Regions from separate parts of the Rossellomorea sp. DUT-2 genome, predicted to be linked through region 1. Evidence: riboswitches for the same ligand, from Rfam matches in the RefSeq annotation. Region 1 holds a riboswitch; each other region holds the start of a gene.
The links. Region 1 has a riboswitch for cobalamin ahead of ACOSV2_RS19780 (hypothetical protein). Riboswitches for the same ligand answer to the same signal wherever they lie in the genome.
Positions count from the first base shown of each region.

Region 2: it holds a riboswitch for cobalamin, as region 1 does, so the genes downstream of both, ACOSV2_RS06150 (ABC transporter substrate-binding protein) here and ACOSV2_RS19780 (hypothetical protein) in region 1, are expected to answer to the same signal.
Region 3: it holds a riboswitch for cobalamin, as region 1 does, so the genes downstream of both, ACOSV2_RS01695 (ribonucleoside-diphosphate reductase subunit alpha) here and ACOSV2_RS19780 (hypothetical protein) in region 1, are expected to answer to the same signal.
Region 4: it holds a riboswitch for cobalamin, as region 1 does, so the genes downstream of both, ACOSV2_RS14990 (acyl-CoA thioesterase) here and ACOSV2_RS19780 (hypothetical protein) in region 1, are expected to answer to the same signal.

Region 1 is NZ_JBQPEO010000006.1:33,283-39,173, forward strand. It holds gene ACOSV2_RS19765 (alpha/beta hydrolase family protein) at 1-217, shown strand, start outside; gene ACOSV2_RS19770 (DUF2584 domain-containing protein) at 883-1,125, shown strand; gene ACOSV2_RS19775 (hypothetical protein) at 1,165-1,497, opposite strand; cobalamin riboswitch at 1,628-1,814, shown strand; gene ACOSV2_RS19780 (hypothetical protein) at 1,982-2,503, shown strand; gene ACOSV2_RS19785 (ABC transporter substrate-binding protein) at 2,524-3,462, shown strand; gene ACOSV2_RS19790 (copper homeostasis protein CutC) at 3,685-4,377, shown strand; TPP riboswitch at 4,459-4,575, shown strand; gene thiC (phosphomethylpyrimidine synthase ThiC) at 4,724-5,891, shown strand, end outside.
Region 2 is NZ_JBQPEO010000002.1:110,454-116,344, forward strand. It holds gene ACOSV2_RS06140 (adenosylcobinamide amidohydrolase) at 1-80, opposite strand, end outside; gene ACOSV2_RS06145 (FecCD family ABC transporter permease) at 77-1,135, opposite strand; gene ACOSV2_RS06150 (ABC transporter substrate-binding protein) at 1,098-2,063, opposite strand; cobalamin riboswitch at 2,199-2,397, opposite strand; gene msrA (peptide-methionine (S)-S-oxide reductase MsrA) at 2,621-3,151, shown strand; gene ACOSV2_RS06160 (hypothetical protein) at 3,209-3,367, shown strand; gene ACOSV2_RS06165 (phytoene desaturase family protein) at 3,416-4,921, opposite strand; gene ACOSV2_RS06170 (glycosyltransferase) at 5,122-5,891, shown strand, end outside.
Region 3 is NZ_JBQPEO010000001.1:315,310-321,200, reverse strand. It holds gene ACOSV2_RS01705 (aldehyde dehydrogenase family protein) at 1-536, shown strand, start outside; gene ACOSV2_RS01700 (ribonucleotide-diphosphate reductase subunit beta) at 575-1,612, opposite strand; gene ACOSV2_RS01695 (ribonucleoside-diphosphate reductase subunit alpha) at 1,632-3,881, opposite strand; cobalamin riboswitch at 4,025-4,205, opposite strand; gene ACOSV2_RS01690 (SurA N-terminal domain-containing protein) at 4,861-5,637, shown strand; gene ACOSV2_RS01685 (hypothetical protein) at 5,762-5,891, shown strand, end outside.
Region 4 is NZ_JBQPEO010000003.1:808,995-814,885, forward strand. It holds gene ACOSV2_RS14965 (arylamine N-acetyltransferase family protein) at 1-300, shown strand, start outside; gene ACOSV2_RS14970 (hypothetical protein) at 343-528, opposite strand; gene ACOSV2_RS14975 (YuzF family protein) at 621-872, opposite strand; gene ACOSV2_RS14980 (helix-turn-helix domain-containing protein) at 991-2,241, opposite strand; gene ACOSV2_RS14985 (VC0807 family protein) at 2,363-3,025, opposite strand; gene ACOSV2_RS14990 (acyl-CoA thioesterase) at 3,220-3,693, opposite strand; cobalamin riboswitch at 3,843-4,033, opposite strand; gene ACOSV2_RS14995 (AraC family transcriptional regulator) at 4,137-5,075, shown strand; gene ACOSV2_RS15000 (DUF1761 domain-containing protein) at 5,089-5,457, shown strand; gene ACOSV2_RS15005 (flotillin family protein) at 5,638-5,891, shown strand, end outside.

The sequences.
Region 1 (5,891 bases):
ATACGAATTAGACAACCTTGAAGCTCCCGTATTGATCATTCACGGTGAAAAGGATCAGAACGTTTCTGTGGAGCATGCATATAGATTAGAAAAAAGACTGAAAGAGTTGGAGAAATCTGTGTCGTCCCGATACTTTAAAGAGTTTACGCACTACTTCCCACCACGAAAGAATCAACAAATCGTCTCCATGCTATGCACATGGATGAAAAATCAATAGACAGTGGTGTATTAAATAAAAGGCTCTTCTTTGATCAAAGCTTGTAGCTATCTTAATGAAGAAAGTAATAGTTGATTTCCGCTACAGGATGCTCGTTTTCCGAGGGGCTGGCGGTGAGCCTCCTTAGGCTGCGCCTCCGGGGTCTCACCTGTCCAGCTACGGGGCTTTGGGGCTCGAGGTCATAAGCCAAGTCTGCCAAAAAGGCAAAGAGCGCCTTTCCGGCAGACTCGTCTTATGCTTGTCGCCCCTGAGCAAAGCCTCTCCGCTTTTCGTACTGTCCAGCTATTCCCGCAGGAGTCGAGCTTCCTTCCGCTCCAACCAACTTTCTAAGCATGTTTCTTTGAAAAAAACAAAACTTTTAGTAAACAACCCCCTTAAGGTGGAGGTAAATGATTTATAGAAGATTTCTGTTTTCTAATTAGATTGATTTACGCTTTGTAGCTCTGTCATGAAAAATCTCTTGAAGATGGTGAGGGGAACTGCGTAGACTCCTGCGGAAGTACGGGCGTGCCGAGACCCGGTTCGGCTAAGCTGAGGAGGCTCGGCCGAACGTCCGCGGAAAGCGAAGCAGTTCCCCTCACCATCCAGCACACACTAATTGACAGAGCCTAGGCAGTTCTTATGTTAAAATAGAGCAAATAAAAATAGGATTGAGGTCAAGCGAAATGGGCATGGGCTTGGAATTAAACACGATGATTGTGACAAAAGGAAAAGAAGTGCGGAAAGAAGAGAATCTGTTCGAGCTCCAAAAGGAAGGATATCGCCTTTACCCTATGCATATTCCGATAGATGTCAGAAAAACGAAACACAGTGATCCCAGTGGTTACGGCAGGATTGAAAAGCTGGAGTGGACGGATGAGAAAACGACGATTCTGTATCGTTTGATTTCCTTGAATTCCACGAACTAAATAAAGGAGGGCTGTAAACATCCGCTTACAGCCCTCCTTTTACTCGATTTCCTCATATAAAATATAGCGGTTATCCTCAGTCTGTGCGATGAGATAGTTGCTGTGATTTTTCACGCTATAAATCGGTGTCCCTTTTTTCAGTGTATTGGCCGTAAAATCATTCACGGGGTGATACTCACTATCAATCTTTTCTTTAATAGCCCCGAGCCTTTTATCCAGTACCAGCTTCTTCTCCTCAGTGACCTTTACATATTCCTTCTTGTTCACCACCATCATATCCCCGAATCCACATAATTCATAGGATGCAGTTTCTTTGGCTCCGCATGCACTTAATAAGAATGCGCATAATATCAAAACAACGAATCGCTTCATGTTTTTCCTCCTTATCATTTCTTCACATACTCAAAAGATATTCAAGCTTGTACGTCAACATGTTTGTTTTTTATGCAAAACTTCATCAACTTTGAAATGGATATAGTGGTATAATGTTCCTTAAGTGAATAAACCCACGCAGAAATTAGGTGCTGATCTTTAGCATAAAGGGAATTCGGTGTGAATCCGAAGCTGTTTCCGCAACTGTAAGTGCTGACGAAATAAGAAGAAAACCACTATTTGATCATTCAGATGGGAAGGTTCTTAAAGTAGGCTGACGCACGAGCCAGGATACCTGCCTATTTTCCATCGTATTATGCTCTTCGGAAGTTAAGGGTATGGTGCGGCTTTTTAGCATCTCTTTTTTTATATGGATGACAACTGCCGGCCAATATTCTTGGGTGGTTTTTTTTGTGTTTATGTACCCTCCCGGAAGATACGATAGGTGTTTCACAAACATCATTCAGAAAGGAGGAACTTACATATGGCAAAGGATTTCCGCTACTTATGTTATCCCTATATGAGAGAGTCAGTTTCAACTGTAGATTTTGAGATCCGGACCGATTCACTGTCGACTAAAATCGGACTCGCGTCATCAATGACGGAACACTTACCGAAATTGCACGGCGATTTACTATATTTAGCTGAGATGGCGTACCATCTCAATGGCTCGGTGCGGGGAATTACGGCCATCATGGAAGAGGACTTGAATAAATTGAGCCAAATGTATGATCGTTATGTGTCGGAAGTCGAGGATCGTATTCAAACCTTTGTCCTTCCGCAAGGCTGTACAGCCGCATGTACGCTTCATACCTGTCGCAGTGAAGCGAAAAAGTCCGTCCGTGCCTTACATAAAGTCAGTACTGAGATGAAAGTGGAAAATATTTTATTTAAATACGCTCATTTACTGGCAAATGTCCTGTTTGTGATGGCTGTGTATGTGAATAAATGTGAAGGGATTGAAGAAATTCCTTTTGTGAGTAAATCGTATAGCGACAAAATATAGAGAAGCGGGGAAGATGAAATATGAAAAAGTCAGGGTTAAATAGTTTACTATTATCAATCATTCTGGTTGTTTTCGCAGGGTGCAGCAATGGGGAAGAAGTAACATCCACAAAGGAAGTCAAGCCTGAAAATGAGTCTTATTCTGTGACCGATGACAGGGGAGAAGAAATTAGCTTTGAGAAAGTGCCGGAAACCGTTATTTCCTTACAGCCGAGTAACACAGAGATTCTCTTTGCCATAGGAGCCGGAGATAAGGTAACCGGGGCAACTGAATACGACAACTATCCTGAAGAAGCGAAGGAGATTAAAAGAGTGTCGGATTCCATGACGGTCAATGCTGAAGAGGTCATTGCACTAAAGCCGGAAGTTGTCATTGCTTATACTACTGGAGACGATGCCGGAGTGAAGCAGCTTGAAGAGGCGGGATTAAACGTATTCGTCATTCAATCTGCCCAAACCTTTGAAGATGTTTATGGGGATATTGAACAAATTGCAACGGTAATGGGAGTAGAAAAGAAGGGGAACGAATTGGTAGACGGTATCAAGCAACAGATTTCAGATGTGAAAGAAAAAGTAAGCACGCTAAAGGAAAAAGAACAAGTATATTTTGAAATCAGTCCATCTCCTGATATCTATACAGCTGGAGCAGAAACATTTCAGCAGGAAATACTGGAAACGGCCGGGGTCGAGAATATCTTTGTAGATCAAAAAGGCTGGGTGAAAGTTGCAGAAGAAGAAATCATTAAACGGAATCCTAATATGATTTTAACGACAGTGGGGTATGTCGACGAGCAGACAGCCGAAATCAAGTCCCGGGAAAGCTGGAAAGATGTACATGCAGTGAAAAATGGCCAAGTCTATTTCTTGGATTCAGACATTATGTCAAGACCGGGACCACGTATTGGAGAAGCCGTTGAGCTTACAGCCAAAACGGTGTATCCGGAATTGTTTTCTGAATAAGATTGAATGTTAGATGGGGAAGACAATGATTTGAAAGAGGGATCATTGTCTTTTTCTGATAGATTGTTACTTTTTGTAGGTTTTGTAAAGCAAACATATTAGTACTGTCTTCTTTCTAAATAGCCACATATTTTTGCGGGGAAATCCTTTTCATCACAAGTTCAACAATCTTTAACATTGTGATAAAGTTAACCTAACATCATCACGTTAGGAGAATTCAACATGAGTAAACTGGAAGTCATAGTCTTGAATGAGGAGGATGCCAAAGTGGCAGAAGCATCCGGAGCAGATCGTCTTGAATTGGTGTCTGCCATACATGAGGGAGGATTAACTCCTGATTTTCATGTGATAGAAAAAGTATTAGGGACTGTTTCGATTCCTGTTCAGATTATGATCCGATTACATAGTAAATCTTTCTCGTATCAGTCTGATGAATTGCATACCATGGCCGATCAAGTTAGAACCATAGTTGAAATGGGAGGACGAGGCATCGTTTTTGGCGCATTATCACCTGAAGGTAAGCTTGATCCCAACGCTTTAAAGGAGATCGTACAAAATGCGAAGGGTCAATCGATTACTTTTCACCGCGCTATCGACCTCTCTGATGATCCAGTAGCCCTATGTAAAGGAATATTCCAATCAGGCTTAAACGTTGATCGAATTCTTACATCAGGCGGAAAATCTGAAGTGAGTAAGGGATTGGATACGATTGGTGAAATGAGGGAAATAGAGAAAATGGGTGGTCCTATCATCATGCCGGGTTCGGGCTTAACTGTGGATAATATAGGCGAAATACACAGCAAGCTAAAAGCAAGAGAATATCATGTAGGATCAGGTGTCCGTCATAATGGGAGCTATGACTTAGGGATAGACTCTAAAAAGGTAATGGAAATCAAAAGTGTGATTATGTCCTAATTTGATTTGTTACTATACTACTATTGGAAAAAAGAATGAATCATGGTAAAAATAGTATGTAATACAATAGAATACTATCAATATTTCTACTAGGGGAGTCCGATACATTGCTTGGACTGAGAGGAGAACGCATAAGTTCTTTGACCCTTTGAACCTGATCTGGATGATACCAGCGTAGGGAAGTAGTACGAAAGCGCTTATTTGTGTTTTGAGGCGCTTACTACTTTTTGACATTTCGGGTTCTGATTATTCAGGACCCTTTTTTGTGTCTTCATGTCCTTTTGTTTAACAATGGGAAGCCTGACGCAGTAACTTCCAAGATCCAATCAAAAGGAGGAGAAGTTAAGTGGCAATCGAGTTAAAGACGCAATTTAAAAACAGTAAAAAAGTATATGTCGGAGGTTCAAGGCCAGACATACTTGTACCGATGAGAGAAATTGAACTGAGTAGGACGAATGTTTCCTTGGGCGTGGAAGAGAATGAACCGGTTCGTGTATACGATACAAGCGGACCATATACAGATGAGCGTTACCAAGTCGATATTCATAAAGGGTTACCTCCCGTTCGCACAGAGTGGATTCAAGAACGTCAAGATGTCACGGCTTACCCGGGACGTGAAATCGAGCCGGAAGATAACGGCTATAAAGGAGACGATCCTCGTGCAAACGTAGAGTCGTTCCCTACTATCAAACGTACCCCAATGCGGGCAAAAATGGGGCGTAATGTGACTCAAATGCATTATGCGAAAAAAGGAATCATTACACCGGAAATGGAGTTCATCGCGATCAGGGAAAATGTTGATCCTTCATTTGTAAGAGAAGAAGTAGCAAATGGCAGGGCCATCATTCCTGCCAATATCAATCATCCTGAATGTGAACCGATGATCATCGGCCGTCACTTTCATGTGAAAATAAACGCGAATATCGGAAACTCTGCCGTATCATCTTCCGTTGAAGAAGAAGTGGAGAAAATGACGTGGGCAACTCGTTGGGGTGCCGATACCATAATGGACTTATCAACAGGGAAAAACATTCATACAACAAGGGAGTGGGTCATTCGAAACTCCCCTGTCCCTGTTGGTACGGTACCGATCTATCAAGCACTTGAAAAAGTAAACGGAATTGCAGAGAATCTTACATGGGATGTGTACCGGGATACATTAATCGAACAGGCGGAGCAGGGAGTTGACTATTTCACCATTCATGCAGGTGTATTATTGCGGTATATTCAGCTGACGGCTGAGCGTACAACAGGCATTGTTTCCCGTGGAGGTTCAATCATGGCACAATGGTGTCTTGCCCATCATAAAGAGAACTTTCTTTATTCACATTTTGAAGATATATGTAAGATTTTAAAAGCCTATGATATCTCCGTTTCCTTAGGAGATGGTTTAAGGCCCGGATCAATTGCTGATGCGAATGATGAAGCACAGTTTGCCGAGCTTGAAACATTGGGCGAGCTAACCAAAATTGCTTGGAAGCATGATGTACAGGTGATGATTGAAGGCCCTGGTC
Region 2 (5,891 bases), on a different contig from region 1:
CCTTTATCTATATGAAAATTCATATCTTCCACGATTATTTTCTCGTTATATCCTACTGTGACACCTTTTAGATCTATCATGATGAAAGCCCTCTTTTCTTCAGTAGAATATAAGCAAACATCGGGGCACCGATAAGAGCTGTTATCACTCCAATCGGAAGCTCGGTTGGTGCAATGATTGTTCTTGAGATGAGGTCGGCCAACACGAGAAAGCCCCCGCCTACAACGATGGACAAAGGAAGTAAGTGTCTATGGTCATGCCCTACCATCCTCCTTAGAAAATGAGGGATTACAAGCCCTACAAATCCAATTGTACCTGAAACGGCAACAGCCGCCCCCGTCAGTATACTTCCTGCAATTAAGATGAGGAGTTTTCTCTTTTGTACGGATATCCCGATATGATGGGCTTGTTCTTCACCAAAGCTCATGCCATTCAGTTCCTTGCCATTGAGAAACAAAACGATCACTCCAATTAAGAAAAAGGGCAATATAATCGTAATGTAATCCCACCCTCTCATGGATACACTTCCAAGAAGCCAACCTATGATCTGCCTTAATTCTTCTCCCGTCAGGGCAATCATTAAGGATATAAGAGAACCTAAAAAAGAGCTGAAAATGATTCCGGTTAATATGATGGTTTCTACCTTCATGGTTCTTTCAACCTTCTGTGCAAACCATAATACGAGGAACACGGTTATAATCGAACAAAGGATACTGAGAAAGGGAAGCGTAAACTTCCCAATGAACGGAATGCTCCAGTTAAAGAACAATGTAATAACAGCGCCGACCGATGCTCCTGAAGACACACCCAATGTATATGGATCAGAAAGCGGGTTGCGCAATAGTCCTTGAAAGGAAGCTCCTGCAATTGCTAAGGAACTTCCAACCAATAATGCCAATAATACTCTGGGCAATCTTATGGCATACACTATATTTGCAAACATTGGATCAGTTTCTTCCGGTAAAGGGTATCCAAACCATTTAGCTCCAACGATGAACAGAATATCCTTTGGCGGGACAGAGACGGTTCCAATCGATATACCGGCGAGAATGGCGAATAGTAAAAACGATACAGCCAACCCGTATGTTATCCATATTTTATTCTGCAAATAACTCCGGATAGATCGACTTTGCAATTTCCTCTACTCCTTCAACTAATCTCGGACCAGTACGTGTGACCAGATCTGAATGAACGTCATGGACATCTTCATTTTTCACAGCGGTTACATCTTTCCAACCTTCTCGGCCCATCACTTGTTCTTTAGGATTTTCACTATAAAAACCATAGGTTGTAATGATGACGTCAGGATTTGAAGCGATGACCGCTTCTTGATTTACTTGGACCCATCCCTTCTGATCACTCATCACATTTTCGGCATTTACCAGTGAGAGCATTTGATCAATAAAAGTATTTTTTCCTGTCGAATATATGTCAGGGGAAGGTGAAACCTCTACATACACTTTTTTCTTTTCAGATACACCACTGACTTTTTCCTTAATGGATTCAAGATCCGCTTTCATCTCAGAAATGACGGACTCAGATTCATCTTTCTTGCCGACCAATGTGCCGATGTTTTCCATCGTGGTGTACACTTCCTCAAAGCTATTGGCATCACGTACGATATAGACCTTTACCCCTGCACCTCGAAGCTGTTCTAACCCTTCTTCTGCCGACACAGCAGTGGACTCATGAGCAAGAACCAAATCCGGATTCAGACTGATAATCTTCTCAACGTTAAATTCCATTCCACCTATTTTTTCTTTCTCCGCCGCTTCTTTTGGATAATTATCAAAATCTGAAACCCCTACGATTTCCTTATTCAACCCTAACTCGAATAAGATTTCTGTGTTGCTCGGAATCAATGAAACAATATGCTTAGGTTGCTCATCCATCGTGACTTTATTATTCAGGGCGTCGTTTACTGACAAAGGAAAAGCAGATTGTCCCTGGCCCACTTCACCGCTATCTTTATTCTTTTCTACATTTTCATTGTCAGTACCGCAAGCTGAAAGGAGTCCTAGAGATACTATTAGAGCAAGAATAATTTTGAATGTGTGTTTCATACGTTTTCCTCCTGTGAATGAACTTATTTCCAGACAAAAAAACATCTCCAGTGGGACTAGAGATGTTGTGTAAGATGCATAAAAAGGCTTTAAACCGTTAAACATGCACATTACACCCTTCTATCCGCGTAGATTTGGTGCGAAAGACATTAGGCAGGTCTCCTGGCTCATGGTCAATGTTTGCTGCACCTTCCCATACCTATTGGTACAGTGGTATTCATACAGCTCACTTCCATTTACAGTGGCGGGACCGCGTTGGAATTACACCAACTTCCCTATTATGAAGCTAAAAAGTTTGCTACCGAAACTTCCGCTTCACCTAATCTCATATCGTATGTAATTTTTCCGTTCAACAGAATTATACACAAGATTCTAAGGTTAGTGAATGAAATTTGATAAACTTTGCTGAAAATAGCAGGAATACTTCTTTTCGAAGCTTTTCCCGTTGCAACCTTTCGAGCTAATAGATTGTCCCCCCCATTCTTTCGTGATAAAATCTTTTTCAAGCAATCGCTTTACTGCTTTAGAGGAGCACATATGGTACAGGAGGTTCAGCAATGAAAGAAAAAAAAGAAATCGCTACTTTTGCAGGTGGTTGTTTTTGGTGCATGGTAAAGCCATTTGATGAATTACCGGGAATAATTGATGTCGTGTCAGGTTACTCAGGGGGCCACCTTGAAAACCCAACATATCAAGATATAAAAGCAGGAAATAGTGGACATTACGAAGCTGTGCAAATCACATTTAATCCTGATGTATTCCCTTATGAAAGATTATTAGAGCTATACTGGCCACAGATTGATCCAACAGATGATGGCGGACAATTCCATGACCGAGGGGATCAATACCGGACAGCTATTTTCTATCATAATGAACACCAAAAACAATTAGCTGAAAACACAAAGAACGAAATAGCAGACAGTGGACGATTCAAGAAGCCTATCGTCACAAACATCCTTCCTGCTTCCACTTTCTATCCGGCAGAAGAATACCATCAAAAATTTTACAAGAAAAATCCAGATGAATATAAACAAGACCGGGCAAAATCAGGTCGCGATCAATTTATAGATAATCATTGGAAGAACTAAATAGTGGGATGAAAAAAACTCCTTTCGCCAAACTAATGGCAGGAAGGAGTTTTTTGTATGAAGAAAAACGAGAAAAACACAGAAGATAAAGAGCAGGTTATCGGGTTTGAAGGCCCAGGGAAAGTCGTCAATTTCTTTGACCCCTATCCTGATGAAGATGAAGAGAATGTAAATAACTCGGATACGGTAGATAATCATTCTTCAGAAAAGCAGTAAAAACATAAAAGGTGAAGATTATATAAATGTAACCTTCACCTTTTCATATTAACCAATGAATCGATTCACCTTCACTTGCTCATTAAGGATGAGTTCCGCTGTCAGTTGTCCTGAAAGTGAGACCATCGGCACACCTCCACCTGGATGGGTTGAACCTCCCACAAAGTACATATTAGAAAGCACTCTGCTCTTATTCGGAATCTTGAAGCCTCCATTAAGCTTTCGGTCTGTGACAGTCCCATAGATTGAACCACCATTCGCCCCATAAAGGGTCTGAAGGTCGTTAGGAGTGAAGGTATATTCGTATTCAATATGATCCCTTAAATTGGTTACGCCCATTTTCTCCAGCTTATCCAGCACTTTGAGTCGATATGATTCTTTGTATTGAGTCCAATCCTCACCCTCTTTTAAAGGTGGCACATGTGTCAACACAAACAGGTTTTCTTTTCCTTCAGGAGCCTGTGTGGGATCCGATTTCGACGAGATACCAATATAAATCGTCGGATCATCAGCCAGCTTATTCTCATCGAAGATTTGCCTGAATTCTTTTTTAGGATCCTTACTGAAAAAGAAGTTATGGTGAGCAAGATGATCATATTTACGGTCTACCCCAAGCAGCAGAACCAATCCTGAAACCGTAGGGGCATACTTGCTTAGTTCCTCTACTTCCTTAGGAGATTCATGATAATCAGCCAAAAGGGATTTGTAGCAAGGGATGGCCTCTAAATTCGATACAACGATGTCCGCCGTCAGCTCTTCCCCTATTTTCGTACGTATTCCTTCAGCACGGCTGCCTGTGGTGAGAATATCTTCAACTTCACAATTTAAGCGGATCTCTACATCGAGTTCCTCCAACACCTTGGCCATTGCCTCTGCAATTTTATACATTCCGCCTTTTACGTAATGGACTCCGAGCCCCAGCTGAACATATGTAAGCTGTGACATGATGGCTGGTGCATGGTAAGGTGACGAACCGACGTACATGATCAGGAAATTAAACAGCTGCTGCAAATGCTTGTCTTTAATGAATTTACGATTTGCAGCATCCATGGATTTTATCGGATCCATTTGCAGTAATTCTTTGACCGGGTGCATGGTGCGTAGGTCCTGCAAGCCATTGATGCTCTTTTTATAGAAGCTTTTCATTGTGAGCTCATACATTTTTCCACAGTAGCCTAAATAGTTAAAGAAATTATTCGCATCCTCCGTGGATGTCTTTTTCATTTCTTCTAACATCGTTGGAAGGTCCGAAGATACATCCAGGACCTTTCCGTCTTCAAAAAATGTCCTCCAGCCCGGTTCCACTCTGATAATATCCACATAATCATTCAGATCACGGCTTGCATGAGCAAAGACTTTTTCCAGAACCCACGGCATCGTAAGAATCGATGGTCCTGTATCGAAAGAAAAGCCTTTCCCTTCTCTTTTGTTTAATTTCCCGCCAAGTCTTTCCCCTTTTTCGATAATTGTAACGTCATATCCTTCTGAGGCAAGACGGATGGCTGTTGACATACCACCCAGGCCGCCACCAACGATGATTACTTTCTTTTTCATTTTCATTTCCTCCTTACGAGAAAGATCGTATTCGAATGAATAGACTATTCAGCCATTCATTGTGTCCATTTTGTCCGACTTCAAACAAATTAGGCATGAAATTATTCACACAAAACATCCAATACTGATGAATGAAGGTATCACCTTTACCGAAAATGGTTAAAATGTCGATAATAATCAAAAGATTTGAGGGTGAAAAAATGTATATTTGGTTAGGATCTGTTATACTTACCGTTTTCCTTTTTACTAGAATCCCTACAGTCAAAAAGTCCATTCATGTAAGGAATAGTTTTCTCGTAAAAAAATGCTCCATCATCATTCCTGCCAGAAATGAAGAACAGACGATTGGAAATCTATTATCAAGTATTCAGAAGCAATTTATTCAGCCGGTTGAAGTGATCGTTGTAAATGATGGATCGAAGGATCGGACGAAGGCTATAGCCGAAGAATTTGGAGCAACAGTCATAGATACTCCTCCTCTTCCAAATGGATGGAACGGAAAGTCTTGGGCTTGTTGGAATGGGGCGGAAGCTTCAAAGGGGGAATTCTTACTGTTTGTTGACTCAGATACATGGTTCGAGCAAGCAGGACTTCTTAGAATATGCGAGACTTATCAACGACAGCAATGTCAGGGGGTTCTGAGCATTCATCCCTATCATAAGATGAATAATGGATATGAAACATTATCCATGATGTTTCATTTAATCGTATTCGCCGCAACAAGTGTCACCCATCTCCTTTCAGGGTTGGTCAAACCTTCGGGTGGGTTTGGCCAGTGCTTCCTGTGTTCAAGAGATGTATATCGGCGAATCGGTGGGCACGAAGCAATCAAAGGAAATATGGTGGAGCATTTTGCTTTAAGTCAACGTGCAAAAAAGTGTGGAGAATTAGTAGAAGCAGTCAGCGGAAGCAATGCCATATCCATGAGAATGTATGGGAACGGGTTAAGCGAGTTATTCCACGGGTGGTC
Region 3 (5,891 bases), on a different contig from region 1:
AACTAAATACAGGAGATCCTTCAGATAAAACGACCCAAATCGGGCCATTAATTGATCAAAATCAAGTAGACCGCATACTGAAGGATATTGAAAGCAGCAAGGAACAAGGAGCGGAAGTGGTATTAGGAGGCAACGCTGATGAGAACTTATTGTATCCCACGGTAATGACTCATGTGACCAACTCAATGCCGATTGCAAAGAATGAAATCTTCGGACCTGTAGCAGCCATCATCCCGTTTGAAGATGACGATGAGGCGATCCGCTTGGCCAATGAACACCCATATGGCCTAAGTGGAGCAGTACACTCTTCCTCCATAGAGAGAGCGACGAATTTGGCTCACCAAGTAAAGACCGGGATGATTCATATTAATGATGAACCTGTGAATGATGAACCGCATATGCCATTCGGGGGAGAAAAGGATTCCGGACTGGGCCGTTTCAATGGCGAATGGGGTCTTGAAGAATTCACAACCGTTAAATGGGTCGCCGTTCAGCATAAGAGAAGAGACTACGGGCCATTTATTGAAAAGAGATAATAAGAAAAGCGAGTCTTGATGACTCGCTTCTCTTGTTTTTATAGTTCATCAAACCCATTAGCATCCGATGTCTTCGTATATTGCCTTGATTTCTGTTCAAAGAAATCAGTCTTCCCTCTATCCACTTCCTGATAGGCAATGATCCATTTTAGTGGATTGGTCTTATATCCTTGAAATGGTTCTTCAAACCCCATCTGTTTGGCTCTTTTATTCGCCATGAATTTAATATAATCTTCAAGGTCGCTCATTAACAGCCCTTCAACGTGAGATCCGATGATATCTCTTCCCCACTCTATTTCCAGGAGAGCTGCCCGTTTGAAAGCATCTTGTCCAAATTCACGCAGCTCATCCGTTTGATAATCAGGATTCTCGTTAAGGACTTCTTTATAAATTTTTTCAAATAAGCCGACATGCAGCTGTTCATCCCGATTGATATAATTAATCATCGTCGATGTCGCCACCATCTTTTGATTTCTGGCCAGATTGTAGAAGAAGGCAAAACCGGAGTAGAAGAACAATCCTTCCAGAATGACATCATAAATGATCGACTTTAATAGATTCTCAATGGTGGGGGATTCTACAAATCCTTTATATCCATTCGTAATAAATTCGTTCCGCTTCTTCAAAATTGGATCGTTCTTCCAGAAATCAAACACTTCATCCTGCTTCTTTTTGGACACGATGCTGGATAACACGTAACTGTACGAATGGTTATGGACGACCTCTTGCTGTGCCAAAATGATCATCAATGCATTCAGGCTGGAATCCGTGAGATAGTCTGCCACTTTACCGGCGTAATCGGTCTGCACACTATCAAGGAGAGCCAGTAAGCCGATGATTTTCAAAAAGGACTCCTGCTCCCTTGATGAAAGAGTAGGGAACTGCTTGATATCCTTTGCCATGTTGATCTCAAAAGGCGTCCAGAAATTCCCCAGCATTCTCTTATACTTTGGATAGGCCCAAGAGAACCTGACATCATCCCAGTTTAATATATTCGAGCTTTGTCCATTTACAATTCCGGTAGATTTATTTGGTGCCTCAGAATCTATTAAGATTCGCTGCTTCAACCCATTCACGTTATCATCTTCCTCCCTGCTAGCTATGGCAGCTTTCACATTCTTCAAAATTTGAAACAGATGTTGATCTCACATAGTAGGTCGTTTTCAATCCTGACTTCCATGCATCTAAATGAAGAGATAGTAACTCGATCGCCTTGATATCATTCCTCACATACAAGTTAAACGATATTCCTTGATCTATATGTCTCTGTCTCTTCTCATTTTGTTTAATACTCCAGTGCTGATCTACGTTATAAGCCGTTTTGTAATACCAGGTCGTCTTAGATGATAAATCAGGTGCTGTAACGGGAATCTTATAGTCTTTCTTTTCTTCCGAGTACTCTAATCTGAATAAGGGATCTATACTCGCTGTAGATCCGGCTATGATCGAAGTGGACGAATTGGGTGCTACCGCCATTAAATATCCGTTTCGGATTCCCCGGGAGGAAACATCATACCTGAGTGCATCCCACCTCGGTCCGGAATACCCTTTCTTTGAAAAATATTCTCCAGTCGACCAGTCGGAACCGCTGAAATAGGGATAGGAGCCTTTTTCTTTCGCTAATTCATGACTGGCTTTGATTGTGTAATAAGCAACATCCTCGTAAAGCGAATCACAATAATCAACTGCTTCATCGCTCTCCCACTTCAAACCTTTCAATGCAAGGAGGTGATGCCATCCAAAGGTTCCTAATCCAATCCCTCTATAGCGCCTGTTTGTCAGTTGGGCTTGCAGGACAGGAAGCTTATTAATATCTATGACATTATCAAGTAATCTCACTCCTATGGACACGACTCTTTCCAGCTCATCATCCATGATTGTTTTGGCTAGAGAAACAGATGCCAAATTACAGACGACATAATCTCCCGGAGATTTATAGGTAATGATTTTACCGTCCTTTATGACCTCTTCTTCCATGACGGTCGCACTCATATTCTGGGCGATTTCCGTACATAAATTACTACAGTAAATCATTCCCTTATGCCCATTGGCATTTAGCCGATTGACTGAATCGCGGTAAAACATATAGGGTGTACCCGTTTCGAGCTGGGAAATCATGATCCGCTTGAAAATTTCAATCGCAGGAACCACTTCCCTGGAAAGATCGGGACATTCTACACACTCCCAATACTTATCCCTGAACGAACCTTCTCCCTCACACTCATCATAGTAATCTTCCAGGGAATATCCCATGACCACCCTCACTTCATGAGGATCGAATAAGTACCAATCCCCTCTATCCTCCACTTGTTCCATGAATAAATCCGGTAAGCTTACTCCAGTGAAAAGGTCATGAGTACGCTGCCTTTCATCTCCATTATTTAATCGGGTATCAAGAAAAGGAAAAATATCCTTATGCCATACATCCAAATAAACAGCAATCGCTCCTTGACGTTGACCTAATTGATCAACGGATACGGCTGTGTTATTTAGTTGCTTCATCCATGGTATAACACCTGAACTTACTCCCTTGAAGCCTTTGATATTACTACCTCTGCTCCGGACCTTCCCCAGATAGATACCGAGACCGCCACCGTTTTTACTTAGTGTGGAAACATCTGTATTACTGTCATAAATACTTCTTAAATCGTCGGCTACCGTATCAATAAAACAGCTCGATAACTGACCATGGCTTTTGCCGGCGTTGGCAAACGTAGGGGTTGCAACCGTCATATACAAATTAGACAGGGCCCAGTAAGCTTCTTTAATAAGCGCCAGTCGCATATCACAGGGTTCGTTCATAAAGAGCGTCATGGCGATGATCAGCAATCGCTCCTGAGGCAATTCAAGGATTTCACCATCATGGGACTTGGTTAAATACCTCTCTGATAGTGTGACGATCCCTATGTACGTAAACAGATGGTCTTTAGATGAATCCATGACCCTCCCCAAAGAGTGAATTTCTTCCTTGCTATATGATTCCAATAGTGCGGGTGTATATAGTTTCCTATCAGTCAAGTCTTGAATTAATTCATAAAAGGAACTGTACAACGCGCTTTCTTCCACTCTCCTTGAATAGGCGATTGTACGATAAAGTTTCAATAAATATAATTCTGCAGCCACATACGTCCAATCAGGTTCATGGGCAGAGATCCGTTCGACTGCCGTGAGTATCATGAAATGATAAAGCTTTTCTTTACTCCATTCAGATTGACCGTCTGCATACTTAAAAATCTTTTCATCGAATTCTTTAAAATGAAGTTGTGGAAAGCGACTGTGAAGATTTGTAAGAATCGCTTTTGCTTCCTCTGAAATCCTTTGATCCTGTGATACGATTGACATCATCATTCCTCCCAATTTATACAGTGTGGGAAGGATTCAAAAAAGCCCATCCTTCTAGAAGGATGGGCTTTATATACGAAAGATATATGAATAGACGACAGTGCCTATTCCAATCCTCGCTTTATCCTCCCAATTCCCGAAGAAGATAACACGTGATAAACAAGGCAGGTCTCCTGACTCGTGCTTCACCCTACTCTAAGGCCTTCCCATCGTATATGACAGTGGCAGTTCCTTATTTCGTCAGCACTTACAGTTGCGGGGACAGTTCCGGATTCACACCGGATTCCCTTTTAAGTCCATTCAGACACCTTATTCACAGGTTATAATCAATATATAGTTACAATTATCAAACAAAACACTAAATGTTGTGTTCTGTATCATCATAAACGATTAAAAATGAATTTACAAGTGAAACTATTGATTTTGTTTAGAAGTTAAAATCTTTTAATAGTATCACTCTATTACACTCGTAAAGTCAAGAGTTGTAACAAGTTGAACAAAAGGAAAAATCCTTCCTTTGAATTATGCTTATAATTATTATTTTCCATGAAAAGAATAGTAGAAGATTGAATACTACCTTCAAATGGACACTAGTCAGCCGACACCTGCCTATATGTTGGTTGAAGAAAATGTTACCACTCATTATAATTCAAATAGAAGGTTGTTTGACAGTATTCTTTGGTCCCCAATATTTTTTATAGGCTGTTTAAATGGAGGAAAGCACTCGATTTGAACAGCCTCTTTTTTTTAGCTACCAAGTGAAAACCTTCTTACATTTTCATTTCTGCCCGGCAGTTGATAGTCAAATGTAATCGTATACATTCTAGTGAAAGAGGGACCATATTAGTAATTCACTGTATTTCAACCTCATTACAATCTATACTTTTTAGCTTAAATACTTTCTTTTTACGGGTTTTTCCTTTAAAATGCGCATTAAGTGATTTTTTTGGAAATCACACCTTACTTCTGAAAGGGGTCTATTATGAAAAAATTATTAACGACTTTACTAGTAGCATTATTAGCGATTGGACTAGCCGCTTGCGGTTCGAACGAGGAGAGCCAAAAACAAGCTGACGATAAAGCGAAAACAGAAGAAAAAAGCGATGGAAAGGCTCAAGAAGAGCAAGCGAAGCAAATGGAAGAAATGCAAAAGAAAATGGATAAACAGAAGGTTGAAAAAGATAAGATCGTTGCCATTGTAAATGACGAAAAAATTAAAGGTGAAGATTTCAATAACGTATTGACTCAATCACAAATGCAGTATCAACAGATGGGGCAAGATCCGACAAGTAAAGATGCAGCAAAGAAAATAAAAGAACAAACGATTGATAGCCTGGTTGGACAAACTCTCCTTATGCAGCAGGCCGATGAAAAAGGCTACAAAGCATCAGAGGATGAAATCAATAAACAACTGGAAGAAGTTAAAAAGCAGTACGGTGATGAAAAGAAGTTTGAAGACGCAATGAAAAAAGCCGGATTCACGATGGACGAGTTAAAAACTCAAATCGCCGAAAACATCAAATACACTAACTACGTTGAAAAAGAAATCAAAGTAGAAGAAGTCTCTGAAGATGAAATGAAGAAATTTTACGATCAGTACGCAAGTCAACAAGGTCAGGGTGAATCAAAGGATGCACCAAAATTTGAAGAAGTGAAACCTCAGATCAAAACTCAATTAGAACAACAGAAAAAACAAGAAAAACTTGTTCAGCATGTAGAAGATTTAAAGAAAAATGCTAAAGTTGATGTAAAAATCTAATGCACCATGAAAGAAAGCCACCTACACAGTAGGTGGCTTTCTTATGATCTATTCCCCCGATGTTTTTCTCTGCCCACGAAGGGTATGGTACAACAACGACTCAGTAAGGGAGGGTGAAAAGATAATGACGAAAAGAGCCAATGACAATCCAGAGCAGATCAATAAAGATCATGACGGCATTCTCGATCAGCATGAAAGTGAGCAAAATGTGGATCCAATTCCCCTCGATGACTTAAAAAAAGAGCAGCGGGACG
Region 4 (5,891 bases), on a different contig from region 1:
CATGGAGATTATATCTTTGAAATGAAATTAAAGCATAAGCATTCGGAATGGAGAACCGGATATGCTTTCGATTCGGGGGACCTCATAAAGGATGTCACTCAATTGAATGACATTCAAACAATTATTTCCACACATTCAGGTTCCCCTTTTAACAAGCATCCATTGCTGACAAAACGGACTGATAACGGAAATGTAACGTTAACCGATACGTCCTTTACACAATGGAAGGATGGAGAGATGGAGAAAGAGGAAATCGATCATGAAAGATATCAAAAACTACTGAACATCTGGTTTGAATAATGAGCATAAAAAAAGACTCAGAAAAAATCTGAGTCAATATCTTTACTTGCCGAGTATTTCCATAACGCCTTTATATATAAGGAAAAGAGAGAATATGAGAATTGCCAATATGCCAATGATGTTCGTTACCGGGGCAATGCTCGCTAAAAAAGTACCTGCTAAAGGAGCTTTCAACAATGCAAATCCGGATAAAATACCTGCTACTAATAAAAGGATAAAACGATCCATTCTGTCATGCCTCCTCTCAGGATAGTATATGTCGGAGGGAAGGGGAAGTTGAACCCAAGATTATCGGTTTTACTTACTAACAGATGGCCTATTTACACAGGCATTATGGAGACGATTTGTTGAATCCTTACGAAAAAGACAGAGTCACCAGCTTTTAAGCTGATGTGATCTGGTTGAACCTCGATCAAGTCGCCTCGAATCGTATCTTTCGTTGTCTCCACAATGAGCATTTTTCCCATAACGGACTGCAGTCTGCTGACGACGAATGGATCAATCAACGTGGTATACGAAGTATTTACATTCGTGCCCTGGTTACGATTATAAGGGTGATAATAGCTATACATGAGGCACTCTCCTTCATAATGAAATTTATAGGGTATCCATTCATTTGTATGTAGTAAGGGTGGTTTGTAGTATTTTTACGAAGAAAGGAATGAACCCTGGTAATATTGGGTCCATTCCTTACTCTAATTCGTAATAACTTATCTCATTGGACATCTTATCGGATGCAAGTTGGAACCCTTTCTCTCTCTGTCCGGTTTTTACATAGTACAAAAATAGTTGTCTTTCATAATGCTGATACATCAATTGACTCCCCGTTTCTTTGAAATGGGGGAGAGCTGTATTTTCAATATACTCATATAGTTCTTTTTCATTTCCCTTTATGGTCAGCAAGTAAATCTCAAAGAATACGTAAGTGGGATCCTGATGCTCAGTTGCCATTTTCAGTCCTTTTGTCGCTAAGTGATTGAGTTCCCGGGAAGATAGTAGATTCCCTTTCATACAAGCAAGTATATATCCACTGAGCGTAACTAAATAATGCGATGCCGGGGTTTCGTCATTGATAAGATTTAATGCTTCTTCATAGGATGCCTTTGATTCAGAATATCGTTTTCTCCTGAAATATTCGAATCCAAGATTATTATGTATCTTATGCGCCCGATCGTTTGAATTGACGGATTCACAGACCCTGAGGAGCTTATCGTACTGTTGTTTTGTTTCTTCCATATCAAAGGGTTCTTTGGCATTCAATTGAATTAGAATCAGTGTTTCTGAATCGATGACCCTCAGGATATTTAATGTTTTTTGGAAAAAGTGCAGTGCTCTTTGCCCATAATAATAAGCAAAGGTGTTTGAATGAATCGAATGATAGGCTAATGCCAAATGAAAATAATATTCGGAGTTCGGATATTCCTCGTCGATCTGTTTTAATACTTTGATGCAAGAGTTAAACTGCCTTGTCGAATGATAATAGATCCCCTTGACATGGAGCAATAAATTTTGTTCAAAGGGGGAAAGCGTGTAGTTTTTATGTTCGAACATGGACAGTATTTCTTGTGCTTTTCCATGTTTATTCAAAAATAAATAATATCTTGCTAAGAAAAGATTGTATTGAACAATGAAATCAGATAGATACCTTAAAGGTTCTTTTTCAATTTCCCCTTTGAATTGATGGATTTCATTGGTTCGAATCATAATGATCGCATCGTTCCATTCTGATAATTTAACCTGTAAGGAATGATAGCGGGAACGTTCAACATCCAGATTGATTCCAAGTTTTTTTGCAAGTAAATCAGTAATTTCACTAGAATACTCTGTGATGCCTCTTTCGATTTTACTTAGATGGGTGGTGGAACAGATCCCCTGTGCGAGCTGCTCTTGAGTCAAACCCGAATCTTCGCGATGAAATTTAATTAATTTACCTTCAATCATAGTACACCCCGAGTGACAGTTTATTTATCATTATAGGGAAATATCTTTGTTTGTTCTATAGATGGGGGACAAGACGGAGGTCTGAAGGCAAAAACATCCAAATTTAATACTAGCTCTGTTACTAAACTGATTTTCTCTCTTCTTCATCCAATTCAGTCCGCACTTTTTTCACCAATTGAGGAGAATCCTGTATGATCTTCCCTATATAAATGAAACCAGCCACGGTAATCCCGGTCATGATCCAGCTGAAGGCTTGGCGGAGAATGATCCCTTTATCGAATGCTTCAACCCCGTACTCCACGATAAGCCATGCATTAACAATTGCCTGAATCCCGCTTCTTAAGGCAAAACACAGGGTGATTAATTGAAAGATTCGAAAGAGAGGCTTTTTGTAGTAGAGTCGCTTACTAAAGGTTCGGTCGTATCCTTGAAGCTCTGCAAAGTCAAGTCCAAAGAAAAGGGAAATCGGTTTTCTGAACAACATGGTGATGAAGAAAAACAGACTTAAAGCAGCGGCATAGTATACATTATTCCATAGGAGTTGGATGGAGGAACCAGCCAGTACGTCAATCAGAGTACCGACAACCAATGTGACTAAAATGAACAAGCCAAACGTATTTACTTTCTTCATTTCGATAAATCGATAAACCGTATAGATGATTCCTGGAACAGAGGAAAGGAGCATGGCATAGTAATCTCCAATGTAATCCCTCAATATGTTCCATGCGAAAAGAGGTAGTGCCACATAAATCAACAAGTCCAATAAGACAAAATTCCTTTTCAACTTTATCCCTCTTCCTTCTTTTTACTGTTACTTTTCATACGGACAAAAGGGGAAGAAGTTTCACAATATGAGTTTTCTTTCCAAATGAGTCCCAATTCTCATTTGAAAGTTAGATGATAATTCTTTTAAAAACACTCAGAGCTTAGAAAACTCTGAGTATTATTATATTAGTTAGTCAGTGAATCAGAGATTGATTATAAAATTAGCGCGCGATTCTTTCTATGCTCTTTTCGCAAAGGAGCCGTTTTGAATAGTCTCGTTTCTTCTTCCGTTTGAGGAATGACCATTGGCACCGGCTTCGGTGTTCCCTTTTCATCAACAGCGACCATTGTAAGGAAAGATTCTGTCGTCAGGGTTTTGACACTCGTTACGAGATTCGTAGAGTACACCTTTACATACACTTCCATTGATGTTCTGCCTGTGGAAGTGACGTATGCCTCAAGACTTAAAGCGTCGCCGACCGTGGCGGATGATAAGAAGTCGACGGAGTCGATCGATGCCGTGACGACGACTGAACTGGAGTGTTTCATGGCGGATAGTGCCGCAATCTCATCAATATAGGATAAAACCTTCCCTCCAAATATGGTTTGCATATGATTGGTGTCAGGCGGCAATACCAATTTTGTTTGTATGGTTCGTGAACGTTCAACTGAATAAGCTTGTTCCATTTCCTCATCTCCCCGTTTGTAGTATGAAACAAAAAAGCATCTTCTTTTGAAAAAGAAGATGCGGCTATTCCAGGCGAACGTTCAGAGTACAGTGATTCCACTGGTGACGTCTCATTAGCGCAACACCCTCCTATCTCCCGTAGGAACTTCTGTGTTCTTCCCATTTGGCAGGTCTCCTGGCTCAGCGTCAGCGATTTCGTATTCCTTCCCATTTCGATTCGAAACAGTGGATCCATACGAATTCTCAGCTTTACAGTGGCGGGACCGCGTTGGACTTTCACCAACTTCCCTTTTAAGAAAATGAACTATAGATCATCTTCACCAATGAGCAATGATCAAATTGTGAACGCTATTATTTTACCATAACCCTTAGTGAGTGAGGAGAAGGATTATGGTAAAATTTATAAACAAGTGCTTTTCAAAAAGGTAGTGAGGTCTGAAAAATGCCACAAGACAAAATACAAAGGAACCAAATCGATAAAGTAGTAGAGTATATCGATCAACATCTAAGTGAAGATTTATCCTTAGAACAGTTAGCCAAAGTATCAACCTATTCCCCTTATCACTTTCAGAGGATGTTTAAAAGGCTGATCGGTGAAACACCAGCAGGTTATGTGAAAAGAATGCGCTTGGAAAATGCAGCGCATATGCTCATTTACGAGCCACAGCTTCCTATCACACAAATTGCGTTCATATGTGGTTTTTCATCGTTATCCTATTTCACCTATTCTTTTAATGCTTACTTTAAAACCAGCCCCAAAAGCTGGCGGGAAGGTGCCTATTTAGAGCGTTTTCCGCGGGAATATCTTAATAGCAAGAAATCTAAACTTTTCAGCACAAAAGCGAAAGCATTCCAGGATGAAGAATCCTATAATGAGTTTAAATGGCTGGATTTATCGAAAGTAAAGATCGCTCATTTTCCAGAGTGTTCAACCGTCAATAGATTTCATATCGGGTCATATATCGAAGGCATTACAGAAGCCTGGCAAGATCTATACAGATGGGGGAATGCCAGAAACCTCATAGAGAAGAGTCCTTTGATATTCGGAGTTCCAAAGAGCAACCCTTATATTACCCCACCTGAAAAAAGCAGGTATGAGTGTCGCATGGCCATCGAAAATAAAAATGACGCGGAGGATGAGGAACTCTATCTATTTCGAGGCAGTAAGCATGTGGTTTATGAATTCGATGAACCTGTCGACTACCGGGAAAGAGGGAAGTTAATCGAATGCTATTCTGAACTTTACAGCTATTGGCTGCCGAAAAGCGGATACAGATACCTTGGGAATCCGATTGAACTTGTGGAAATGATCAATCTACAAGGAACTCTCGATATTGGATGTAACATTAAAGCGATCGCTTTAGCCATTGAGCCGAATTAATGGAGGAATAGGGATGGAATTAAATGTGAATTTACTCGCGGTTTTAGTGGGGGCTGTGGTGTATATGGTATACGGCGGAATTTATTATTCTATTTTACTAGGAAAGAAGGAACAGGATAGTACTGGACCGATTAAATATGCAGTGGCTGTTATTGTTGCATTTATCAGCTCACTTCTTGTTGGGATTTTCGTTCAAGCCACCGGTTCCAATGGACTAGTCCAAGGAGCTTTGACAGGTGTATTCATTGGGATTCTTATTTCCATTGTCTACTTGAAAAATACTTTATTTGGTCTTATGACAAAACGGATGTTTCTTATCGCAATTGGAGATCATCTCATCATATTTACCCTGATAGGGGCTGTACACGGCTGGTTGTTATAGATTGTAAGCTCGAACTATTTAAAGGTTCGAGCCTTTTTTTATATAAAATTAGGAGATTCACCTAAATTATTGAAACTTTTCTAGCACTCTTCCGTAGATAATATTGTAGCTAGCCATTTTATTAATTAATAAGTCAGTTGCTCGACTGATTTATAGAAAATGTTGAGAGGGGTTGTCAGAATGCTAGAATCATTAAGTATCATCGGATTTTTTATGTTCCTGATTCCTGTTCTGGTTATTGCAGCTATTGTAGGAATTGCCTATTATTTCTGGATGAGGTTCCGTTATCGTACAGCGAGATCCAACCAGGCGCTGATCATTACCGGACCGAAACTGGGGGATCCTGAGAAGGAAACGAATATTTTCACCGACCAGGAAGGACGTTCCATGAAAATCATCAGGGGTGGAGGATACAGATTAAGACGTTTCCAAAC